Regions from separate parts of the Paenibacillus bovis genome, predicted to be linked through region 2. Evidence: predicted binding sites of a transcription regulator. Region 2 holds the regulator's gene; the other holds the start of a gene.
What was found. The regulator NrdR, encoded in region 2, represses ribonucleotide reductase genes. The targets are predictions, from matches to a motif close to AACACNATATATNGTGTT.

Region 1 (10,218 bases), 660 kb from region 2:
ACCTGCTACCGTCTTGAGCAGTGTCGTCTTGCCGGCACCATTGGAGCCGAGCAATCCGAAGATGGAGCCTTTATGTACGGTTAGTGATACATCGTCCACTGCCCGTTCGCCTTCAAAAATCTTGGTCAGCTGCTTAATCTCAATCACTGCTCTTCCCCCTCTCTTGTTCTTCCATGGTCTGTTGATACAGCTTTTCAATGTCTGATTTGGTAAAGCCGAGATAGATCGCTTCGGCAAACAGCTTGAGCAGCCGTTCCTTCATCTCTGCCAGCTGCGCCGCACCCGGCTGCTGCTGAGATGGAGCGACAAAGCTTCCCTTACCCGCCTGGGAGTAAATATACCCTTCTCTTTCCAGCTCCCGGTACGCTTTCTGGATGGTATTGGGATTGACGGTCAACTGTGCCGACAATGTGCGTACCGAAGGTAGCTGCTCATCCGGCTTGAGAATGCCATACAGAATCATTTCCTTAATTTTGTCCATCAGCTGCTCATAAATGGGCTTGCGACTGCGTACATCCAGTTCAAACATGTGGTTCCTCCCTTCACTGTATTAACTGTACTACTATTATTAATACAGTTTAGTGTAATTGTCAATGACTGGGATTTGATTTTTATTGGAATGGGATGAAATGAGATGAGCTATATAGCAAGAGAAAGCTGGATTTGTAGAGAAATTGGATGTGTGGAGTGACTTTATTTTTGAAAAGATTAAGAGGTGGTTTGAAGGTCAATCCGCTACGCAAAGAGATTCTACCGCTTCCTCCGGTTAAGAAAGGAGATCCTGAATGACCGATGTTATCGGTCGATCTCCCTTCTTAAATGTCGGGCGCTGGCAGAATTCTCTTTTCTCCGCTCTGTGTTTGAAGGAAATATGATCGGGGATACAGAAATACAAAATACGAGAAATTAGTTACGAAATACCAGATAACTTATCAAAAAGAACAGTCTATCCATTTATCGCTCTTCAGATTTCCTTTGAAATGTCACTACCATGATGCAACAGCACATAGCGAAGGGAAGGAACTTCTGCCATAGACCGACATTTAAGAATGGATATTGTCCGCTGCAAGCGGTCATTCCAAATATCCATTCTTAACCGGAGGTCGCCGGTAGAATTCCTTCCCGTAGCGCTGTACGCACCCCAACCCGAATGCGATCCACATCTATATCTATATCTATATCTATATCTATATCTACCTACGTACCCACCTGCCAAATTTACTATTTTCATGTGCAAACAAAGGAGAATACATCATGTCCATTCAAATGATCACCAAAGAACAAGCCTGGAAACTCCGCCATGAAGTCATGTGGCCAGATCGGGAACTGGATTATATAAAATTAAAAGATGACGAGATGGGCCAGCATTATGGTTTGTTTGTCAGTGACCAGCTGGTATCTGTTATTTCTCTATTTATCGAGAACAATGAAGCTCAATTCCGTAAATTTGCTACACTTGCTGGACAGCAGGGACAGGGTTATGGCAGTCAGCTGCTCTCGTATACCATACAGCAGGCCAAGCAAGCCGGTGTACAGCGGATTTATTGTAATGCGCGCACAGAAAAGACCGGATTCTATAGCAAATTCGGTCTTCTTCCTACCGGCGATTCTTTTGTTCGCGGCGGCAAAAGCTATGTGATTATGGAACGCGTCTATGCCGCTTCTTCCAGCACTTCACATCATGATTCCAGCAGTGAAGCATAGCCTTCCAGCTGCTGCTCCAGCTCGGCAAAACGGATAAATCGTGCTGCCCTGTATACTTCCTTGCCTTCATAGAACAGTATGAGTACCGGTGAAGTAAAGATTAGATACTCGGAAGCCAGCTCTGGTGCATCTTCTACATAGATGTAGGCACCAGCAATCTGTGGGTAATCTTCCAACAGTCGTGCAGTCTGGGGCTGGACAGCTTCACAGACACTACAGTTATGCATTTTAAGCAAAAGCAGCTGCAGGCGTTTGCTTTGAATCTCTTCTCTCACCTGCTCTACGCTGTTTAACGATTTCATTGCTTGTCGATCCCCTTTCCAAACTGCCCTAGAAAATAGCAAACACGATGCCTTGACCTTTGCTGGCTGCATCCAGATACAGATCAAAGACCTGATTTAGATACGGCATCAGATAGTCTTCCACGATCTCCTCGTACGTATCATTTTCATTGATCGCAAAGAAAAAGATCATCATCGCATTGTCTTCCACATCGTCCGGGCTTTGCTGAGTACTGGCTTTCCAGCGGTCAAAATCGATACGCTGCTCCAGCGCTTCCCGCTGACGTACGACCGGAATCGATTCAGCCATCTGGGCGACCTGATGCGGCGGCAGATAGAAAGTACCAAATTCGGTCAATTGGCTGTCGATCTTATACTGATCCTGTACCGGCACAAATGGAATATCCGGAAACATATCCGCGATCAGACTCCATGTTTTATCGATATCCAGGTCGGGCCGACTGGGGTCCCCAGCCAGAACAGTCTGCAAATTATCTTTTTCTACATAATAGATTCCTGTCATTCCCATGCTTATTGCCTCCTCTAAATAATAGTATTGTCCCTATTTTATACGCTTCTGAGAGCGATTACAAAACGAAGATAATTTATATGTATATGCATGTATAGTTATTATTTACATGCTATTCACACGGAAATTTGTGTGATAACAATTTATAAATTTCTGTGTGCATCATTCTTCTAAATAGATCATACTTCATGTGTATGTGTATGCGTTATATTTCATACGTAAGAAGGCTGCCTTGTCTGCAAATTACGCAGCAAGACAGCCTTCTCTTATCCCCTTTTGAACACTTACGATGCTTCACATCCGTTATTTTATCTCTCTCTATCTGTATGGTATGCTCGGCAATTTTTATCTTTTCTCTATAGCTAACCTTTTAATCTCTACAGGTCTATCTGTATCTGTATCTGTATCTGTATCTGTATCTGTATCTGTATAAAATATAAGCCAGTTTTTTGTATATCGTCTCTATTTTAGATTAAAAATCGAATTTGAAGTCCTCATCAGTCAGACGCTCTACATTCATTGCGCGTACATAACCGTTTCCTTTTTTGGAGAAAAAGTCATGCTGCTTGGTATGCGTGCTAATACCGTTGAAGACAATCGGGTTCACTTCTTCTTCCGGGAACAGCGGATCAAAGCCCAGGTTCATGAATGCTTTATTCGCATTGTAGCGCAGGAACACATTCACTTCGTCTGTCAGGCCGATCGCGTCGTAGATCTCGGCTGTATAGCCTTCTTCGTTCTCATGCAGATAACGGAACAGGCCTTCCAGTGTCTCGTACGCGTCTTTTTGCTCGTATTCGTCCAGCTCGTTGTAGATCTCCTGTGCCAGTACACCCACGTATACACCATGGATACTCTCGTCACGCAGGATCAGGTCAATGATCTCGCCGCTGCAAGTCATTTTGCCTTGGCCCGCCAGATACAGCGGATAGAAGAAGCCGCTATAGAACAGATAGCTCTCCAGCAGTACGGAAGCAGCCATTGCCAGGAACAGTTCTTTCGGAGAATTGATGTTGGTGTAGTACTGACGGATCGTCTCCGCTTTGGTCTGCAGACGCGGATGCTCTTCGACCCATTTGAAGATCTCGTCGATCTCTTCCGTTGAAGACAGCGTCGTGAAGATGCTGCTGTAAGACTTGGCATGAATCTGCTCCATCATTGCCATAAAGCCCAGTACCGCTTTGCGCTGCAAGCCGTCTACATGCTCCAGAATTTGTGGCATACCGACGCCACCCTGGATGGTATCCAGCAGGGTCAGTCCGCCGAGGACTTTCATATAGGTTTGACGTTCCAGATCGCTCAGCTGAATCCAGGACATTTTGTCATCGGACAGTGGAATCTCGTCATCGGTCCAGAATTGCATAATGTTCTGGTTCCAGAACATCAGGGAAAAATCGTCATCCGGACGGTTCCAGTTGACTGCTTTGATTGGCTCACTCATGTGTTGTGCCCCTTTCTCTTACCTGTCGTTATGTAGTGAAACAGTAGCTGTTTTTATCATAACAAGACTACAGTATGCAAGAAGAAGGGTGATACGCTTCTGTTGCATACTGCAAGGTAAAAATCCAATATTTATATTTATGCCAGTGGCGGATTAGATAATATTTATGTCATTTTACAAGTGGTACCCTTTTGAAATTACGATTCCGTACGTCCGTGCAGATGATCCCATTCCTGCCAAGACATAATCGGCAGATCGGGTCTTGGCTCATCGTCCAGCATCGCCAGATATTCAATAGAATGTCCATCCGGATCGTCAAAGTAAATCGAGACGGCAGGCATAAATGGAAATACCATTAGCTGCGCTGCATCTTCACCATGAAAGTTCTCTGTCGGTATTCCCAGACGAGACAGTTCTTCACGGGCAGATCTCAAATCATCCAGTTCTACACGAAAAGCAAAATGCTGACGCTGTACAAGTGGAGTCGGATAATTCTCGCGAATTCCCAGCATACTCACGCCGGGTGCGCCGACCCAGTAAAATCGGCTTTTGCGAGCCGTGTCTTCATGCAGGAGTGTAATGCCGGGCAGACGCTCATAAAAAGCAGCCGACCGCTCGACATCACTTACATTAATATGCGTTTCGAAAATGCCTTTAATCATTGCGTTCATCCTTTACTTTGTTCAAGCGGCGGATAGCTTTATGAATCAAGCAGATCAAATCGTATATAAAATAGCTATTATACGGAGCAGCTGATGCACTCTTCGACTGTCAGACGCTTGGTACGAGTGTAATACAGGGATTTCAGACCTTTGTGTGCTGCATACAGATAGTAACGAGCCAGCTGACGAGTCGTAACGTCACTGCTTACGTGCAGGACCGTAGAGATCCCTTGATCGACGTGCTGCTGAATCTCGGCGATCAGATCCAGTACTTTGAATTGATCCATAGTATAAGCGGATTTGTAGTAGAAATAGTTATCCTGCTGCATGTACGGCATTGGATAGTATGTGGTCGAGTTCGCATACGTACGTGTCTCGATCTGTTCTACAATCGGCATTACGCTGGATGTAGCATTCTGGATATAGGAAATGCTTGCTGTCGGCGCAATCGCCAGACGGTAGGCATGGTACAGACCATTTTTCATTACATCGGCTTTGAGGTTCTGCCAGTCTGCCGGCGTCGGGATGTACATGCTGCCAAACAGTTCTTGTACACGTGGCTTGGACGGACGGTAGTCGGTCGCCAGATAACGGTCAAAGTACACACCACTTGCATAGTCGGATTTATCAAAGTCCATAAATGTTTTGCCAGTCTCGCGGGCGATCTCCATGCTCTTCTCCAGGGAGTAGAAGTTCATCATCATAAAGAACGTACGTACGAAGTCGATTGCATCTTCGCTCTCGTAGGCGATTTTGTTTTTGGACAGATAGCCGTGCAGGTTCATAACGCCCAGACCTACAGAATGCATCTCGCGGTTGGCTTTGGCTACACCCGGTGCATTGGCGATATTGGTCATATCGCTGACAGAAGTCAGACCCATGATGCCTTCATGCACGGATTCGCGGATTTTGCCCAGTTCCATAACGTTTACGATATTCAGGGAACCGAGGTTACAGCTGATATCGCGGCGGATAATATCATCTACACCGTAGTCCATAATTTCAGTCGTTTCCTGCAGTTGGAAGATCTCTGTGCACAGGTTGGACATTTTCACCGATCCGATGCCGTTCAGGGCATGGAATTTGTTGGCGTTACTTTTGTTCATAATATAAGGATAGCCGGATTCCAGCTGAGTGCTGGCAATCTTGGTCAGCATATCGCGTGCGCTCATGATTGCTTTTTTCTTGACACGGTCGTCTGCCATCAGCGTATCGTACATTTCGTCGATGTTCATATCGTCGAGGTGCTTGCCGTATGCTTTGTATACGCTGTATGGAGCAAATACATGCAGCAGCTCGTTATCCGCTGCCAGCTTGTAGAAGCGGTTCGGCACGATCAGACCGATCGACAGTGTTTTCAGGCGAGTACGCTCGTCCGCATTGATTTTCTTGCTGTCCAGGAACTCCAGGATATCCCAGCCGAAGATGTTGTAGTATGCTGCGCCGGAGCCTTTACGTTGACCCATTTGGTCGGCATAGGAGAAAGCATCCTCCATCAGTTTCAGAACAGGCATGATGCCTTTGGCTGCGCCTTCGACGCCTTTGATTGGCTCGCCGCGTCCACGAAGCTTGGACAGGTTAACCGCTACACCGCCGCCGATTTTGGACAGCTGCATGCAGGTATTCAGTACATAGTTGATTGAGTTCAGGGAATCATCCATTTCCAGCAGGAAACAGGATACCATCTCTCCACGGCGACTCTTGCCGGCATTCAGGAATGTCGGTGTAGCCGGCTGCAGACGCTGTTCCATCATGGAACGTGCCAGCGTCTTGGCATTGTCGGCATTACCGCGTCCGAGATGCAGTGCTACAACGGCTACACGATCCGGATAGTGCTCCAGGTACTTCGCACGGTCATTTGTTTTTACCGCGTAGTCCTTGTAGAACTTGGAAGCTGCCATATAGGAAGGGAACTGGAAGTTATAGCTATGTGTAATCGCATATACTTCCTCCACATCCTGTGCAGTGTAATGCTGGTACATGTCCTCATAGTAATCATTGTCGATCATATAACGTACTTTGGACGATGTGTCCGCGAAATGGATACTCTTCTCATCCACTTCCTTCATGTATTCCTGTACTGCTTCTTTATCTTTATCCAAACGGAAAAATCCGTTATCATCACGCTGCATCAATAGGTTGTTCAATTCAATATGCCGCAATTTTCTCTACCTCCTGTACGAATCGTTGTGCGTCTCCTGTAGTGCCGGATAGTTCAAATTTATATACGACCGGAACGCCATAGCGCTCCGATATCAAATCTGCACTCTTGCCGAAGTTCTCGCCCCAGTTACGGTTGCCGCTGGCTGCTACGCCAAGCAGACGGCCATGGTTTTTTTCCAGAAAATGAGTCACCTTCTCAGGAACCTGACCGAAGCCGGTTGTGTAGGTGACTAATACGAATGGTTCATTCAGCTGCAGCGCCTCTTCAATCTGTACGGCCTGCACCGATGCATTTTTCAATTTTCCGATAAACCGTTTGACATTGCCTGTCTTGGAATCATATGCAATCAGCATGTGGGATGACATCTCCTTCTCACTCAATATATAGTGTCGATGACAGTTCTTTATAAATAAAGAACTGTCATCGACATACGCGTTTCCGAAGCAACAAAGCACTGAAAAGCCTTGCTGCTCCAGCTTAATTTCTCTTAACAAGCATTACCCATATACCGCACGTTAAAACATTCCGTAACGCAATATGTAGGAGCTGTTCTAAACTTTAAACGCTATATATAGTGTTGTCAATAGGACCAACCAGCGAGAAAGCAGCATCCAAAATAGCCGTAAAAAGCAGATAACAAGTAAAATCTCCATGTATTCCGGCTTATTTGAACGCTACCTATCTGGTGAAAACTATTCAAAAAAATAATTCACTTGACACACTATATCTAGTGTGTTTTTTCAAACCATCTTTACTATCATTTCCAGATTATGAAATGAAGTTAGACAGTCATCACGATAGACACTCAAGTTTAAAATTTTACTGCTTTCAACATGAAAAAGCAAATGAAACTTATATAAAAATATAGATTTTTTTGACCTGTCATTTGTAGCGCTCCATGATAGCGGTTTATCCTGGAAGGCAGTCTGTCCGTTGGTCAGAGACACTCATTTTTTTCGCTGCATACGCTGCAGCAGACGAATCAAGTCATTGCGATTTTTGGCCTCTTTCATATACTTGGGCAGCCGGTAGGAAGCTGTGCGTACATGGCTGGAATTCGGCCTTTCGCGTAAATTTGCCGAAATATAGTCGATTAGATAGGTAAGATGCTCGCGGTTAACCGCCCAGACCATCTTGCCGCGATAATAATCAAGGAAATACAATTCCTGATCAAAAAAGGGATCGCGTCCATTACGTATGTCCGATCCATTCCAGACGGAACTTTCTCGTTTGTGGAGCTCTACGATATTATCCGTATGGCATGCCGGACAAATAATATGTACATGTTTTTGGGTAAATTGACGTTCATCTTTGACCGATTCGTTGAACCAGCATTCGCAGGCCGTGCAGATCGCTGCAGCAGAATACGTATAATCCGGCTCCATCGGCTTCCGGTAAAAGCAGGAATGACAAAAAAGCTCGATATTCTCTTTATTGGAATCGGCTCCGATATAAGCAGCACTTTGACATTTGGGACACTTCACCACGATACTGCCCTTTCGGGCCAGTACATAAGGAACAGAGTACGGCTCAAACAAAGGATCGACAAAACGTTTCATCAATTGCTCCTCCTTTTTTGGGAAATCTCATTTCATGATAGATCTTGATTCTCAAGTATAACTTTCTCTTTCTGCAGCAACAACCGCATTGGAAGTCCGGACGATTTGAAGAGAACCCTATCCAACTGAAAAATGCACATGCTTTCCTGAGAAATACACATGCTTTTCGATTGAATTCAATTCCATATATTGTAATAATTAATAACGAAACTGAAAGCGTATACAAAAATAAGGAGGTTGTTTATGAAGAATTCAGTCTTCAAGTATGTATTGCTCGCTGTTCTAATTATGGTGTGCGGGTTATCGCCCCTGTCCACATCCTCTGTCTCTGCTGCTGCACCTTCGGTCGGTTCCATACCGGCTTCCTCTATCCCTGCGCCTTCCGGCAAGGGCGTGATGACGTTCAAAGTTATGAATGCCACCAATGGAGCCTATCCGGATAATCGCGTCTACTGGGGCATCCTGGGCATTAATCCGGAGACCAAGCAGTGGAGTTACCTGACCAGCACGGGTCAGCTACAGCCGATCTCCGCAGCACTGAATGATGCTCCAGGGCATCTGACCAAGAACGGCGTGAATTATGCCAATATCTACAGCACGATCAGCCAAGCCGAATGGGTAAGCTTGCCGAAGATGGATTCCGGACGCATGTTTATCTGTGTGGGCTCGCCATGCTACATCAAAACGTTCAATGATGGATTCGCCGGACCGGATATCAATAATCCGACCGATCCGAATCTGGATGTTTATTTTGACTTTGTGGAATTTACAGTAGATAACACCGGTTACCATGGCAATACGACCCGTGTTGATGGATTCGGATTCCCGCTGCAGCATCGTCTGGTCAACCGTGCCGGCAATTATGACCGTACGGTGGGTGAACTGGAGTCCGAGACACGGGCGAGTATATTTAGCAAATATCGCAGTGAAGTACCTGCAGCTTTCAAAGGATTGGCTGATGTGCAGGCACCCTACCGAATCGTAGCACCGATCCATGGCTCGTTCAAAGCTGGCGGTGCAAATGCCAATTACTTTGGCAGCTATGGCGGCGGCTATAACACGCAGGAGATTCTGCTATGCAACGGCAGACTGCAGGAATCGCCGGGTATCTGTTCTGCAATCAACCGTCATGTATATGAGAATCAGGCAAATTGGAATAATGTATCTGCCTATTACCAGGCTGCACCTGCCAACTATTATGCCAAGTTCTGGCATGATCACAGTATCGGCCGTCTTGCCTATGGATTCGCCTATGATGATTATAATCAACAGGCTGCCTACCTCGAAGTAGGTGATCCGAAAGGATTGATTGTACGGGTAGGCTGGTAATCACTGAATTCTTTTCAGCAACGATTCGATACAATTGATCTGCTCGTGAAATCAGAACATCCTGATTCCAAAACAAAAGCCTTGCCGCCTGCAGAATCTCTCCGCGGGCGGCAGGGCTTTTTATTATTCCGATCTATTCAGCAGCAGCGCATCATTCTACATTAATCAAGCTTTAACCACGTTTTATTTACGACCCGGTGTATAAAAGTTCGGCTGAGGTACCCGCGACCAGTCCATATCGGAAGCCAGATAGAAGCTCGTATAGCTCGGCTGATTATACGCCGTGTTCTGACGTGCGATTCCCGTACGGTACTGGGTATCATGCATCAGGGTGTACAGCTTGTGGTTGGTCACTTCTGTACTGAGATAGATGCGGATCGCCGAGCTGTCTGCTGTGCGCAGTAGCAGTTCTTCACGCCAGTCTCCGAAAATGTCCGCGACCAGCGACGGATTGCCTTTGGTACCGTTATTCGTCAGTGTACCATTAGCTACGAGTACCGGTCCCTTTTGCCAGTTCTGGATACTTGGCGTTACTTCCAGTGCACCGTC
Region 2 (10,218 bases):
TTGGAGCCCATATGCTGAATGAAGACGGTACACTGAACCGCAAGCAGTTGGGCGAGCATATTTTCACACATCCCGAAGAACGCCAGGCGCTCGAAGGCATTACCCATCCGGCGATTCGCGCCCTGATTCACAGCCGCGTAGCCGAGCTGGAAGCAGCCGATCCACAGCGACTGGTTATAGCGGATATTCCCCTGCTGCTTGAAGCGAGGGATGCTTATCGCTTTGATGAAATTATGGTCGTATATGTACCGCGCGAGATTCAGTTGCAGCGACTGATGCAAAGAGATGGATTGACAGCGGAGCAAGCAGAGAAGCGGCTGGCTGCGCAGATGGATATCGAGGAGAAAAAGCGGATAGCGGATATTGTGATTGATAACAGCGGCACACCGGAACAGACACAGCAGCAGCTGCAGCAGTTCTGGGAGAGCAAGAGGTTAGTATGAATCAGCTCAAACGGAAACTGATCCGCAAACGGATTTTGCTGCCGCTGTTTCTGGTTGTGCTGGTGCTGGTCCTGTTTAATACGCGCTGGCTGGCCTGGATCTATCCCATCGAATTCAAAAATGAAATTCGTGCCCATGCTTCGGCATATCAGGTCGATCCGTTCCTGATTGCTTCCATTATCCGGGTGGAGACCAATTTCCAGCCCAGTATGGAATCGAAAAAGGGTGCGCTTGGCGTCATGCAGTTAATGCCGGATACCGCCCAGTGGGTAATGGACAAGGCTCATCTGAACAATGTATCGATGGAGACCGTCAAGCACGATGCTGATCCCAATATCGAGATCGGTACGTGGTATCTGGGCAACCTGATGCAGCAGTTCGGCGGCAATGAGATCGCGGTGATCGCAGCCTATAATGCCGGCCCGAGCAAGGTCAAAAGCTGGATCAGCAGTGGTCAGTGGGATGGTACGCTAGAGCATGCCAAAGATATTCCCTATGGCGAGACGAGACATTATGTGCAACGTGTATTATATTATTATAAGCAATATACCAAATTATATGACGCCTTCTGAATAGATGGAACAAACGGCATAAAGGGAAAGGAAGGTGACACTGGAAGTGAAATGCCCCTATTGTGGTCACAACGGAACAAAAGTGCTGGATTCCCGTCCAGCCAATGACAACAAGTCGATCCGCCGCAGGCGGGAATGCGAGAGCTGCAGCCGACGCTTTACTACATTCGAGATGGTCGAGGTTGCGCCGCTGATCGTAATCAAAAAAGACGGTAGCCGCGAGGAATTCAGCAGGGACAAGCTACTGCGCGGATTGATTCGTGCGTGCGAGAAACGTCCGGTATCGGTCGACCAGCTGGATGCAATTGTCTCGGAGGTTGAGAAAAGTCTGTATGCGACAGCACTGGCTGAGGTAGAGAGCCGGGCTGTAGGCGAGCTGGTGATGGAACAGCTATATCCGGTAGATGAAGTGGCTTATGTACGCTTTGCCTCGGTTTATCGTCAGTTCAAGGATATTAGCATGTTTATGAAAGAACTGGAAGGGCTGCTGAATGATGATTCCAAGCAGGACAAAAAGCCTTCCATCAAGCAGGATGCGATTCTGCCCCAGCATAATCGGGAACGTGAAGACCAATAATTCGAACCTGCTGCTTTCTGTATAAGAAAAAGCAACAAAGAAGCATCACCGCTTGGAGTTTCCGAATAAGGAAGCAGATAGCAGTGATGCTTTTTGCGTAGACAGCATGATTGGTGCCATAACAACAGAAGAATCAGATTAGATAACCTTTTGCCTATTGTCAAAATAAAGACCAAAGCATACAGGCAAAAAAAGACCGCATTCCTGCTTTACTTCTCTGGCGAAAGAGAGTAGACAGGAATGCGGTTTATTAATTTGCGGCTGGATTCGATAGATTCTAAAAGGAAAGGATGACTATGATTCCAGTCGCAGGTGGTATGGAAATTCCGATATTTCGGTATCTATCTTCGAATATTTAGTGGCTCAGAGAGATCTTGAATGAGTCACCAGCTTTACCGCCGAATACGATCATGCCGCTTTCCGGCAGCTTGGTACTGTGACCGCCATTCACGACGGAGGAGTAGACAGTTTGTCCTTTGTTATCATACACGACAAATCCTGCTCCTTTTGGAAGCGTTACATTGATTTTCTGACTGGCAGTCTTTTTGTCCAGCTTCATCCATTTGGCACGGTGATCGGCCGGAACTTTTACGGACGAAGAAGAAGCAGGCAGCGTAGACACTGCGTCTTTGCTAATAAAGGATTGTCCATTGATCTCCATATATTCAGTTTTGCCCTGACGGGAGAAATTCAGATCAAACGTATCGCGTCCGGACATAACCGGAATCTGCATGATATTAACACTTTTGTTCGCATTAACGATTTTGGTACCCAGCGCATAACCGAGGCTGGTGTCTGCCTGGATCGTTTTGCTGATTTCGGTCGGGATCAGATAAAAGCCCGAATTGATTTTTTCGTCGGTATTGTAATAGGTTTTGCCGTTACGCTGCTGCCATGTTTTTTTGACTGCAGCAGGCAGAGTCTGCTTGTCCAGTTTTTGACCGACATACAGAGCCATCTGGGATTGCTCCAGTTCAGGTATATTGAGATAAGCGTTTAGCTTCAGATAGGTATGGCCGTTTTTCTGGCGTTCAAAGCTGGCGAGAGCAGAACCGTCTTCACTGCGGAACTTACCTTTGCCTGCATAGATATACTGCTGTTCCGGAATCATGCCGGACATTTGCGTAGCCAGTTTGAATTTTCCATTGCGGATCTGAACATCAAAAGTCTCGCCGACTGTACCATAAGTGCCGTTATACTTTTTCATATCGGCTGGCATAGCGATCTTGCTGGCTGCCGGGAACTGCTGGTCTGGCAGAATACGTTTAATGGTGCCTTTGTCCTTCAGTACATGCAGCATTACTTCGCTGGCTACCGCTTCATTGTACATAGAGGAACCGCCGGATGTTAATACCGCCATACTGAGTCGCTGCTCCGGTACGCTGATCAGGCTCGCATGATACATGAGGGTATCGCCGCCTTTGGATACGGCTTTTAATCCATAACGGTCAAAGGGGGACAGCTGTACCGCATCCCAGCCCAGCCCATAGTTGAAAATATTGCTTGTCTCGGATACCCACATGCCGCTGCGATACTCTGGACGGGTCATCGCCTGGGTCGAAGCCGTGGAGAGGAGATCAGGACGCTGTCCAGTGAGTACTTCGGCAAATTTAACGACATCTTCTGCCGTGGAATATACGCCGCCGGTACCAATAATATTGGTATTTTCGACCGGCAAAGCCTTGTCAGTCAAGGTAGGAAAGTACGTCTTTACCAGGCGACTCCGGTCAAATTGATCCAGTGGTGTCAGTGTCGACTTCAGCTGTAGAGGCTTGCTGATGCGCTCCTGGATAAACTGCGGATAACTTTGGCCGCTGACTTTGGCAACCATAAGTTCAAGCAGCTGGAAGCTGTCATTGGAATAAACGGAGAAGGCACCCGGATCAGCTTTCAACGTCTCGTTTTGCAGCGCGGGCAGCAGATTGTCGCGATTAATTGTATTATTGTCATTGAACAGAATAGAGTTGCCGTAATGACTGCCGTACAGTCCGGAAGAGTGATTCATCAGAATACGTGGTGTAATCTGTTTGTACCGTTCATCCTTCATTTTGAATTCCGGCAAGTAATCGGTCAGTGGACGATCGATATCGATTTTGCCCTCTTCAGCCAGCATCATCGTTGCTGCTGTCACATACATTTTGCTTGTCGAACCGATACCGAACATATCCTCTTTGCCAATCTTGCTGTTACCCTTGCGCCCGGAGGTACCGGCGCTGCCGGAGAGAACGATTTTGCCATGATCCATTACGGCGTATTGCACACCGGTCACGCCGTATTTATCCAGCAGGATCTGGGCCAGCTGCTGCGCCCGGGATGAGGTGTTAGCTGTAACAGTCTGCGGCTGGGAAGCAGATGCTGCGTGGGCTTTGGTTTGTTCAGCAGCAGAGATACTGCCGGATGGCAGTAATGCCGAAGTAACGATAACGATACTTAGCAGACATTTGCTGACTGTATTGATTGTTTTCATTGTATTCATTCCTTTCGGTAGTTAGTCAGATGTATTCTCATCTGTGCATAACCGAAGCATACCGCAGATCCGAATCGATAAAGCGAAAATGGGCTGAAACGAATATCTTTGTCCCTGAATGGCAAAAAAAGAACCGGCATAAGCACCGGTTCATCGCAGGATGTATTATATTTTTTGCAGGAGATACCGTATCTATTACCTGGGAGCATGTCCTATCATTCTTGCTACTCTTCATAAAAAGGAAGCACAACCATGCTTTCGACCCGGTGATTATGGTTCTCGATCGTCATATGACCGCCGTATTTCTCGCACAGACGGGAGATATTGGTCAGTCCCAATCCATGGTAACCATCACCTGGTTTGCTGCTGCTCCAGTCTGTCTGGGGCGTACTGGAATGATTGGTAATATGGATATACAGCGTCGATTCGTTGGAATGGATATTGATAGAGATATACCGATCATCTGCCACCCGGATATGCTTGCTCGCTTCGATTGCATTATCCAGCAGATTGCCGAGTACTACGCACAGATCATAACGCTCGATGTGTACAGTCGGCGAGTGCAGTCGCAGCCGGGTATCGATCCGTATGCCATTGGATTGTCCAATACTAAGCGTATTGCTGACCAGAGCATCAATTACCAGATTACCGGTATTGACGCGATGGTACGCCTGATCAACCCGGTTCAGCGTCGTCTGAATATGCTCGATCGCCGCCTCCGGCTCCTGGCGGCGTATACATTCTTCTATATAAAGCAGATGCTGGTTCGTGTCGTGGATCACACGCTTGATATCCTTGAACGTATGCACTGTTTTCTCGTAATTGGCATCCTGATAATCCATTTGCTGCTGCAAATACACATTTTGATTGAGCAGCCGGAACCGTTCCATCAGCATATCAAACATATAAATAACAAACACATTCAAAAACAGCAACCCGAGTACCGAGATCACATAATAGCTGTTTCTCTGACTGTAGGCGAACAGCACATTAATTTGCCAGATCGAGATGAGTGGTACAATCAGAAACAGCAAATAATAGCGCGGCTGCAGTACGATACTGTGCCTCCGGCTGATCAGACGAATCAACTGGGAGATCATCAGCATAACGAGAAAACTGAACAACAGCAGCTTGATTGAGCGATTGTAATGGCTCTGCATCAGCCGATAGGGTGTATCCACCGAATAATCGACACCACCAAAAAACAAATAAACGCCCATTGAATTGATAATGGTCTGCAAGACTACATAGATAAAAGTAAACACGATTATCGTACCCAGCTGCGCCCTGTAGGACAGCGCCAGACAAAGAATCATCACTATAGCCAGCAGTGAAGAGAGGGTCGCAGGCATATCCACCAGATAATAGATCAGATGCAAAATCACAAATCCGATAATGTACCCCAAACGATTCGGTCTGCGGTTTACTTTGCCCAGTACAGCATCAAAGTAAAATTGACCCAATAGCAGCGTCGGCACTATAAACAGCAGCACAAGCAGCATATAGCCCATATTCGGCGGCATCTCAGTTCAGCTCCTTGATCATAAAGCGTGTACAGGCATCCTTGACTTCCTTTACCCGGGAGCGTCCAATCGGCAGCTCCAATCCGTTGGACATCAGCACCTGATTGCCGGCGAACTTTTTGGCATGGCGCATATTGATAATGACGGAGCGGTGAATTTGCAGGAAGTTCTGTTCTTTTAGAGCAGACGCATAGGTTGCCAGCACACCTTTACTTTCATAGGTATCCTGAGCAGTAATAAAATGCAGCTTGTTTTTGAAAGTCAGACTTTTGACCGCTTCGATCGCAATTAGATCATCATGCTTGATCACGAGCTCATCATAGCCGGACTTGATCACGAGCAGCTTATGCTCCTGAGACTCCCAGTAGCGATAAAGGGACAGGATTACTTCATCAAATCGCTCCGGCTGCACAGGCTTGATCAGATATTGAAATGTCATCACATCAAAGCTGTCGACCATATATTCCGGATAACTGGTAAGGAAAATAATCTGTTCATCCATATGTTGCCATTCCCGCAGCTTGCGCGCCGTCTCGATACCACTGCGACCGGGCATTTCCACATCCAGAATCCAGGCATGAAAAGAAGGTTGTGCCTGTTCGTAATGCTGCAGCAGCAGCTCCCCGGATGCAAATTCCTCCATTACAAATTCAACGCCTGTACGAACCGACAACGCAGTCAGCAGCTGACGAACCTGTGCACGCTGTTGACTGGAATCATCACAAATCGCCACTCTATACATGATGGATACCTCCGTTCCTATAAAAATGCTCCGGCTCCAGTGTAGCATGGGAAAAGAGCCGAATCCTGTCGATATTGCCGAACAGCAAAATTCGATCCCTGAATAGCAGGGCTGTATCAAAGGCGGATTTCAGCGATTAGTCAGCAATTAGATTGTATACTCATTTTTTATGTATCACTTATAGAAGCCAAGCGTTAATCATAAAACTGGAAAAATCCATCAAAAAAAGCCTGCTTCACCGAAGTGAAACAGACTTGATAGATAAGGTATGCGGTCGAGAGGACTCGAACCTCCACGGGGGTAAGCCCACACGGACCTGAACCGTGCGCGTCTGCCAATTCCGCCACGACCGCAAAAAAATATGTAACTTCCTGATCCTCATGTTGTGCGTTCTAAGATGTCAGACAGGAAGTGGTGAACGAATCACCGTAATTAAGAGTATACGCTTTTTGGAGGAGGAATGCAAGCGAATTTTGAAAATAAAAATAAGCAGGCTAATGTATATCCTCTGCTAACACTCCTAAGGCTATCCAGCAGTGTTCTATAGACTGTCTAAGAGTACTTCAAATGCTAATCCATAATGCTCCAAAAGTTGTCTAATAGTGCTCTAAAGTCTACCCAATCATGCTCCATATACTATCTAATAGCACTCCAAATCCTATGCAATGACATTCCAGAGGTTGTTTAATGTGAATTCAGATGCTACACAAAATAGTATTAGGCTGTAATCGTCTCTCAAAATAAAGACGCAAGTATGGAGAGCCGGCATACAAGCCGCTACATAGCCAATCTCCATCTTTGCGTCTCTTATTTTTTTTCGTTTGGGTTACTTGGCCGATAATTGTTTGACCATTGTGTCAATCGCATACGATTTGGCGAGTGGGGTATCATTGAAAAAACTGCTGTCTATAATATAGACATGTCCTGCCTGTACAGCAGCCAGTTGATTCCAGATCGCGCCATCTGGAGAAGCCGCCATGCGTTTGTTCAGTGCGGCTGTCGTATCATCCTTTATACCGGTAGAGATAAACAGATAGCCCGGATTCATCGTTTGCAGCTGCTGCAGGGTTACCGGCGAAGACTCGCTGCCAGTCGTCATGCCTTCCGGTGCTTTGAGTGCCAGATCCTGATACAGCACTTCGCCTACACCGTCTTTGACATTATTGTGCAGAGTCAGCTTATTATCCTGCATACTCAGCGCAGCCACGGTAGACGTTCCAATAATAGGCGACAGTTTGCTTTTGGCTCCGTTGAATTTTTGTTGGTAGGCATTCATAAACTGCTTGGCCGCTGTATCATGATCCAGGAAAGTGCTATACATGTACAGCTCGTTACGCCAGTCCAGTGCCGGATCGATATAGGCAGTAGGAGCAATTTTGGTGAGCGCATCGTAAGTGGCACGGTCGCCATTATTGGTAATGATCAGATCCGGTTTCTCGGCAGCGAGCGCATTAAGATCCAGCTCGCCGTTCTGCCCTTCAATTACAGTCAGTTTGTCGCGCTGCTCCTCGCTGGTGTAAGGAGGAAATACATAGTTGCCTGTCGCAGGCTTGGGTGCCAGCGAGACGTCTGCGCCAATCGCATTCATGTAGTCCATCGCGTACTGGCTGGTAACTGCGATGCGCTTGGCAGAGATTGGTACATTGACCGTACCATAGGAGTCTCTGACTGGCATTTCCTTAATACCGTTCGGGTTAAAAATATCCGCCCGCGTTTCTTTGGGCTGTCCGCAGGCTGTCAACAAAACGAGGATCAGGGAAAGCACCAGTCCTGCTCTGATATAAGCTGTTGAATATTTCAAAATCATCCGCCTCTTTTCCGAGTGTGCTTGGATATTGAAATCGTTATGGTAGCAGGCCGGTAATCGTACCTGTTATTATAAAATACCCAATAACTTTATTATACCAATAGCAGAGGAACGAAAGTCAACGCATTGACACAACTGTCACCGGCTTGTCACAGAGTATAGTTACCGATGTGAAAATATCGGTTGAATGACTTGAAATTCAAAGCAGGAGCCTAGCAATTCTCTATTTATATGGGAGTAAGCAGGGAAGCTCATAGATATACGAAGTTCAATACAAATGACAAAATTCGGATAAAAGTGTTGACTATTTTGCTGATTCATGATACATTAAAAAAGTTGTTGAACAATTACATATTATGGGGCCTTAGCTCAGCTGGGAGAGCGCATCGCTGGCAGCGATGAGGTCAGGGGTTCGATCCCCCTAGGCTCCATTACCAAAAAGTCCGTCAAACACAGGAATTCCCAAGTGTTTGGCGGACTTTTTCTATTCATATGCTTTTTATAATTTTTTATTCTTTTGTTATTTAAGTGAAAAATGTAAATCTAAATAAGTGTTGCACTGTAATTGTTTTATTCTGCAAATACTTATTTCTACGATACTTTACATCGTACACATTAAGATTACTGCTCCTTGCCGTAATTCAGACCCAACTGATAAGCATGCTCAAGCAGCTGATCATAATGTTCGGGCTGGGAACCCAGTGTCTCGTACAAAAGCTCCACTCTGGAGTTGTTCACTCCGCAATAATCGGCAATGCCAACATTAAGTAAATGCGAAATCATTTGATCATAATTCCGCTTTTTCATCTGTTGTTCCGTGATGCCTGATAACCCGATCCACAATACCTGTTGGTGATGAAGATGATTTGCGCCATAGGCGAAGCCGTTGTTCCATACGCGATCAATATAACCTTTAAGCATGGCTGGCAGACTCCACCACCAGACCGGGAAAATGAATGCCAATGCATCATGTTCCTTCATGCGTGCCATTTCCTTTTCAACCTCTGGGCTAAAAGATTGTTCCTCGAGGGATGGATTTGGTTCATCTATTCCCTGGAGTACAGGATCAAAACCGATTCGATGCAGGTCCAGTATCTCATATTCATGCCCGGCAGCAACCAGACCCTGTACAAAACGATCGGCAACCGCAAAGGTCAGGGAATCCTGTCTTGGATGTGAGACGACAGTCAATACTTTCATGTGATTCTTCACTACCTTTCTCCTGTTTGATCTTTTTCCTAATGGATGACTGATGCTATTATAAACAGGAACCCAAAAACCTGGAAGTACGCACTTTGATGTCCCATAGGATCGTTCAGGTGCCCTGGGAACATCAAAGTTCCCGGAATAACGATTGCTCCAAACTTGTCTGAATAATGAATGGAAGCCTGCCAAGCAAGAAGTTTCCAGTATCATAGCCTGTTTATGGAGGGATAACCAATGGAAGAAGAAAATAACAACAGCACCGACAAAAAGTACAGGGTAGGTGTAGAAGCCGCTCTGGAAGTAATGGGAGGCAAATGGAAGCCTCTAATCATCTATCATCTAATGACCGGACGCAAACGGCCTTCGGAGTTTCGGCGATTAATACCCGATATTACCCAGAAAATGCTGACCACACAGCTGCGCAGCCTGGAAAAGGATGAGATCATCACACGGCAGGCGTACACAGAGATCCCGCTGCGGGTAGAGTATGAGCTAACTCCGTACGGCTGGGGACTCAAGCCCGCACTGGATCTGCTATGCTACTGGGGTGAAGAGCATCTGGACAAAGTATACGGTGACAAATCTGCAGTGCTTGAAGAATTTTGAGACAGTATCTTGAATAATTTTAAGGCAGTATTATAAAAGAGTTATAATCATACAATTGAACAAGATCGGGTTGTACCAAAGAATGCAGCATCGAATAATAATCTTTTTATATTCAGATAACGTCTGGCTGCCACAGTTCATCTCCATCCTGTTAGTCCCGTTACCAGTATAAACACACTGTGGTTGCTCCTTGGCAGAACTCCTACAATAAGAATTGTTCACGATGTACAACAATTCATCCGCCTGGCGGAAAAGGAGCGAATAGATGAAAACAC

Region 1: a site for NrdR is predicted at 7,343-7,360, ahead of nrdI (class Ib ribonucleoside-diphosphate reductase assembly flavoprotein NrdI). Genes of this name have one in related genera too.

What each region holds. Positions count from the first base shown of each region.
Region 1 covers NZ_CP013023.1:1,692,691-1,702,908, reverse strand. The annotation lists gene AR543_RS07280 (ABC transporter ATP-binding protein) at 1-147, opposite strand, end outside; gene AR543_RS07275 (GntR family transcriptional regulator) at 140-529, opposite strand; gene AR543_RS07270 (GNAT family N-acetyltransferase) at 1,255-1,704, shown strand; gene AR543_RS07265 (thioredoxin family protein) at 1,680-2,006, opposite strand; gene AR543_RS07260 (hypothetical protein) at 2,035-2,514, opposite strand; gene nrdF (class 1b ribonucleoside-diphosphate reductase subunit beta) at 2,987-3,955, opposite strand; gene AR543_RS07250 (VOC family protein) at 4,153-4,617, opposite strand; gene nrdE (class 1b ribonucleoside-diphosphate reductase subunit alpha) at 4,695-6,779, opposite strand; gene nrdI (class Ib ribonucleoside-diphosphate reductase assembly flavoprotein NrdI) at 6,766-7,134, opposite strand; gene AR543_RS07235 (hypothetical protein) at 7,729-8,340, opposite strand; gene AR543_RS07230 (glycoside hydrolase family 64 protein) at 8,584-9,669, shown strand; gene AR543_RS07225 (rhamnogalacturonan lyase) at 9,853-10,218, opposite strand, start outside.
Region 2 covers NZ_CP013023.1:2,349,695-2,359,912, forward strand. The annotation lists gene coaE (dephospho-CoA kinase) at 1-443, shown strand, start outside; gene AR543_RS10010 (lytic transglycosylase domain-containing protein) at 440-1,015, shown strand; gene nrdR (transcriptional regulator NrdR) at 1,062-1,592, shown strand; gene AR543_RS10020 (serine hydrolase domain-containing protein) at 1,948-4,059, opposite strand; gene AR543_RS10025 (sensor histidine kinase) at 4,284-5,582, opposite strand; gene AR543_RS10030 (LytR/AlgR family response regulator transcription factor) at 5,584-6,324, opposite strand; tRNA gene AR543_RS10035 (tRNA-Leu) at 6,594-6,677, opposite strand; gene AR543_RS10040 (ABC transporter substrate-binding protein) at 7,151-8,125, opposite strand; tRNA gene AR543_RS10045 (tRNA-Ala) at 8,490-8,562, shown strand; gene AR543_RS10050 (NAD(P)H oxidoreductase) at 8,753-9,331, opposite strand; gene AR543_RS10055 (winged helix-turn-helix transcriptional regulator) at 9,572-9,943, shown strand; gene AR543_RS10060 (aldo/keto reductase) at 10,209-10,218, shown strand, end outside.